2 regions of the Lysinibacillus sp. AR18-8 genome follow, and region 2 is predicted to be linked to the other one. Evidence: riboswitches for the same ligand, from Rfam matches in the RefSeq annotation. Region 2 holds a riboswitch; the other holds the start of a gene.
What was found. A riboswitch is a leader RNA that binds a small molecule or an ion and turns the genes downstream of it on or off. The one in region 2 is predicted to bind FMN.
Positions count from the first base shown of each region.

Region 1: linked by a shared signal. The riboswitch ahead of BFM98_RS04285 (ECF transporter S component) and the one ahead of ribE (riboflavin synthase) in region 2 are both predicted to bind FMN.

Region 1 is NZ_MDGU01000005.1:149,093-151,582, forward strand. Features, by position in the region: gene BFM98_RS04280 (hypothetical protein) at 1-590, shown strand, start outside; FMN riboswitch at 734-919, shown strand; gene BFM98_RS04285 (ECF transporter S component) at 1,138-1,725, shown strand; gene BFM98_RS04290 (sodium-dependent transporter) at 1,945-2,490, shown strand, end outside.
Region 2 is NZ_MDGU01000015.1:137,163-139,652, forward strand. Features, by position in the region: gene BFM98_RS13500 (YibE/F family protein) at 1-637, opposite strand, end outside; FMN riboswitch at 858-983, shown strand; FMN riboswitch at 1,100-1,225, shown strand; gene ribE (riboflavin synthase) at 1,425-2,063, shown strand; gene ribB (3,4-dihydroxy-2-butanone-4-phosphate synthase) at 2,088-2,490, shown strand, end outside.

The sequences.
Region 1 (2,490 bases), on a different contig from region 2:
AAGACAAGCTTGTCCACGTATTACCAAAGGACAATGACTATGATGTTGCGTCAGCTACCGTTAATGAGTACAAAGGGACTTTAGAGGATACCTTCTCGGATTCTGAATATACGGAAGTTGAGATTCAAAATGAAGATGGCACACCTTATGAGTTTTCTCAAGAGGGTGAGCCAAGTCAAGCTATGTCATTAACAAACGCCAAGCATTTTAATTATTATTTATACCAAGATGGTAGTGGGGCAGAATATCTGTCACCAGATTTCCGTCAGACATTTGCTAATGTTACAGAGGCACTTACACTAATGAAAAACAAAAATGATGATGTTTATGTAACAGTCGTTCCTGAAAACGTAACATATACCGTGAAAGAGGAAGCAGAAGGTGTAGTCGTAACATTCGATATTCCCTTAGATTTAGCATCGATGGAGCCAATTCGCGCTACCCAATTAATTGAAGCTATGATGTTAACTGCTGCTAGCTTTGACCAACAATTACGCTTGGATAATGTGGTCCAAGAAAGCTGGGAAGGATTCGATTTAAAAACGTATTTGCCAAAGCCTGTGGGGCCAAATAAACAATATATGCCTTAGTCAAAATCAAAAATGGAGCATTCCTGTAACATGGAATGCTCCATTTTTACAATACTTACAAATCTAATCGGAATTTTTTAAGCAGAACTATTTACTTTTTCTTAATAATTAATTATAGTAAGGTTGTAGTATAAAATAATATGATTCATCTTCGGGGCAGGGTGAAAATCCCGACCGGCGGTAATAGAGTGGTGAACCGTTAATGTTTCCATTAACTCGAATGGTTTATGCTTCGCTCTTCAGCCCGCGACCTGTGCAAATTTATTTGCATGGCTGACTTGGTGTGATTCCGAGGCCGACAGTTAAAGTCTGGATGGGAGAAGATGGAGGTACGATCGTCATTCATTGTTATGAAATAAACTATGACCGAGCGCTTTTTTTGTATGGCTTTTTAAACAGTGCTCAAAAATAGTTTAAATTGACGCTTATTCGTCATGCCTTTCTCCCTTGTGCTCTTTATGCATAAGGGTTTTTTTCGTGCTAACAATTGAAAGATCGTCACCTTTCTTCTTGCGAGATTGAATCAGCAAAGAGGAGAGAGTTTTCTATGAAGAAAAATGTTAAACTTCAATCGTTTATTACGATTGGCATGCTGAGCAGTATTTCGTTTTTATTAATGCTTTTTAATTTCCCAATTCCACCATTCCCAGCATTCTTGGAAGTCGACTTTAGTGATATGCCTGCATTAATAGCAGCCATCACAATGGGGCCTGTAGCTGGTATTTTAGTAGAATTATTTAAAAATGTATTGGATTGGATTTTCTCTGGAACGCCAACAGGTGTGCCAGTAGGTCATATTGCCAACTTTGCAACAGGTATTTTATTTATTTTGCCTGTAAGCCTTATTTTTAATCGCTTTAAAACAATTGCTGGTCTTGTTGGAGGTTTAGCGACTGGAACAGTCGTAATGGCAGTAGGGATGAGTATTTTAAACTACGCAGTATTTTTACCGATGTACACATACTTCTTAGGAATGGAACCTGTTGTAGGTGACTCACTTTATAAAATGATTATCGCTGGGATTTTACCATTTAACATTGTGAAAGGTATTTTATTAACGGCTATTATGGCGTTTTTATTTACAACTATGCGCAAGTGGATCGACCGCCAGCGTTCTATCTATATAACAAAATAATTTTTACTAACCTCGGGTGAACATACCTGAGGTTTTTTGTTGGAAGGAATGATGGATAGGGAAAGGTGTGAAGAATAGAAAGGCAAAACTAACGGATAAATATAGAAAAAAGTAATGGGGTAAAAAAGCTAACTAGTACTTTATAATTATAACCTAGTCGAAAGCTATATTTTCATGTAAAATAGAGAAGAGTTTAGAATGTTTGAGGAGTTTGAAGAGATGAGTGGAAAAAAAGGACAATGGTCTAGTAAATTAGGTTTTATTTTAGCATCAGCTGGTGCGGCGATCGGACTAGGGGCAATTTGGAAACTTCCCTATGTAACAGGACAAAGTGGTGGAGGAGCATTTTTCCTTATCTTTGTGTTATTTACCTTGTTAATAGGACTACCGATGTTATTGTCCGAGTATGTTTTAGGACGTGGTACACAATCCGAGGCTGTAACAGCGTATAAAAAAATTGCTCCAACTAAGCCAGGCTGGGCTTGGATTGGTCGAATGGGCGTGCTAGGCTGTTTTTTATTATTAACTTTTTATAGCGTAGTTGGAGGTTGGATCTTTATTTATAGCGGGCTAGGTGTAGCTGGCGCGGTAATTGATCCAGCAGTAGATCCAACTGAATTATTTGGAAAAATTATAGGCACGCCTTGGATTACGCTAGTTGGTCTAGTGTTGTTTACATTAGCCAACGTACTTGTGATTTCATTAGGTGTACAAAATGGGATTGAAAAGGCCAATAAATGGATGATGCCGTTACTTTTCATAATG
Region 2 (2,490 bases):
GTGTGGACACGATGGCTACATATGTTTTTGTATGCAATCCACTAATAAGTAGTAGCGAAATAATCGTAAATAGCAGGGCGCAAATGCCGCTGACTAATAACAGGCTTACGCCCCCATGCTTCACATAAAGATCTAATGCGAATGATAAAATCACAGCATTGACACTCAAACTAATGATAGAAAATAAGCCTTGTCTTTTACCTACAATAAGTAGGGCAAAAATAAAAATCCATGCAATCATTACCATGGTTTGATCTCGTTTTAAATCGAGAATGGTTCCTGTTAAAACAGATTGTGTTTTGCGATCATCTAGCGTGACAAAGATTTCATTGCCTACATGGTATTCTTGATCAAAAGCACCAGACGAAGAATAGTCATTCGTCAAATGAATGGATTGCCCCTTATGCTGACCATTTTTGATAATGGCCATAATCTCCTGTGTAAACAAAAAATCCTCATTTTCATACATATCTGTCATGGGTTCTGATGCTGTTACATCCACTTGCGTTATTTCCGCTATCGGTCGATCATAAAATTGTTCGTTATGATGTACGAAAACGATCGAAACCCCACAACAGAGTGCTAATAGGGCATAGAAAATAGCTTGTTTAAAAGGTATATTTTTAAAAAATGTCAAGTAAATGACCTCCAAACTGCTAGACTGAATAGTCACTTGTAAAGGAACGTTTTTTTGATTAAGAAGTTCCATAAACAGGTTAAATGTCATCATTTTAATAATATCTTTTACATTTTTCAAGTCGAGTCAGAACTGTTTAAAATTTATGCTTCGAAAAAAATTTAAAAAGAAGGATGGATAATATAATAAAATAGTGTTATCGTAAGATTAGCTAAATAAAAATATTCTTCGGGGTAGGGTGAAATTCCCGATCGGCGGTGATGAAGCAATTCAAAGTCCGTGAGCGCAAGCTGATTTGGTGCAAATCCAAAACCGACAGTTACAGTCTGGATGGGAGAAGGGTAAAAATGCGAACTTTTTAAATTGATACTAATTTAGAAGGTTTATTTGACTATGCATTTATTACAAAACTTCCCAATCATCTTGTGGGAAGTTTTTTTATTTAGCTACAATCGAATAGAAGATGTTCTTCGGGGTAGGGTGAAATTCCCAATCGGCGGTGATGAAGCAATTCAAAGTCCGTGAGCGCAAGCTGATTTGGTGCAAATCCAAAACCGACAGTGATAGTCTGGATGGGAGAAGAACGAATGAGATGACGGTCTATGAAAAAATTGTTTTCAACTAGGCTTATTTGTTGATGTCTTATACTCCCAAAACCCCTTTGATGTAAAGGGGTTTTTATTTTTTATTGCTAACGAGAGAAGGGAGAAGGATAAGGCACAAAAACAGGTGGATCAACTTTAAAAGTAAAGGATAGAAGTGCTAATAAAGTAGAGTAGGTGATGGAATGTTTACAGGACTTGTAGAGGATATTGGTATCATAAAAGCCGTGCAAAGCGATCGGGACAGTATGGAAATTACGGTTCAATCAGCTAAGATAACGGAGGATGTCAAGCTTGGTGACAGTATAGCGGTCAATGGAGTTTGTTTAACAGTGACAAATTTCACACAACAGCAGCTTACGATGGATGTTATGCCTGAAACAGTCAAAGCAACAAATCTACAGCAGCTGGCAATAGGCGATTCTGTTAATTTGGAGCGTGCCATGCCTGCTAATGGACGATTTGGTGGCCATTTTGTTGCTGGTCATGTTGATGGAGTCGGCAAAATTTTGCGAAAACGTCCAGTAGCAAACGCCGTTTATATTGATATCGAAATGTCAGAGGAGCTAACCAACTTTTGTATTCCAAAGGGTTCCATAACAATTGATGGCACAAGCTTAACCCTTTTTCATGTTGAAGCCAATAGTGTCACAATTTCACTTATTCCTCATACTTACAAAGAAACCGTTTTAGGTATGAAGAGGGTTGGAGCAATCGTTAATATCGAAACCGATTTAGTTGGAAAATACATTATAGGGCAATTAAAAAAGGGGCAAACAACGCCAGCTATTACAAGAGATTATTTAGCACAACATGGTTTTTAAATCACAGAATAGGAGTTGATCATCGTGCTACATTCAATTGAAGAAGCCATAGAGGATTTAAGGCAGGGCAATATGATTGTGGTGGTTGATGATGAGGATCGAGAAAATGAAGGAGATCTTCTGGCACTCGCTGAATTCATCACACCAGCAACAATCAACTTTATGGCAACCAATGGTAGAGGTTTAATTTGTACGCCGATTTCGCAGCAGCTTGCACAAAAGCTAGATTTATATCCAATGGTTCAGCACAATACAGATAACCATCAAACCGCATTTACGGTAAGTATCGATCATGTAGAAACAACGACAGGGATTAGCGCCTTTGAGCGTGCGCTAACGATACAAAGAATGATAGAAAAGCAAGCTAAGCCAACTGATTTTCGTCGACCAGGCCATATTTTTCCGTTGATTGCGAAAGAGCAAGGAG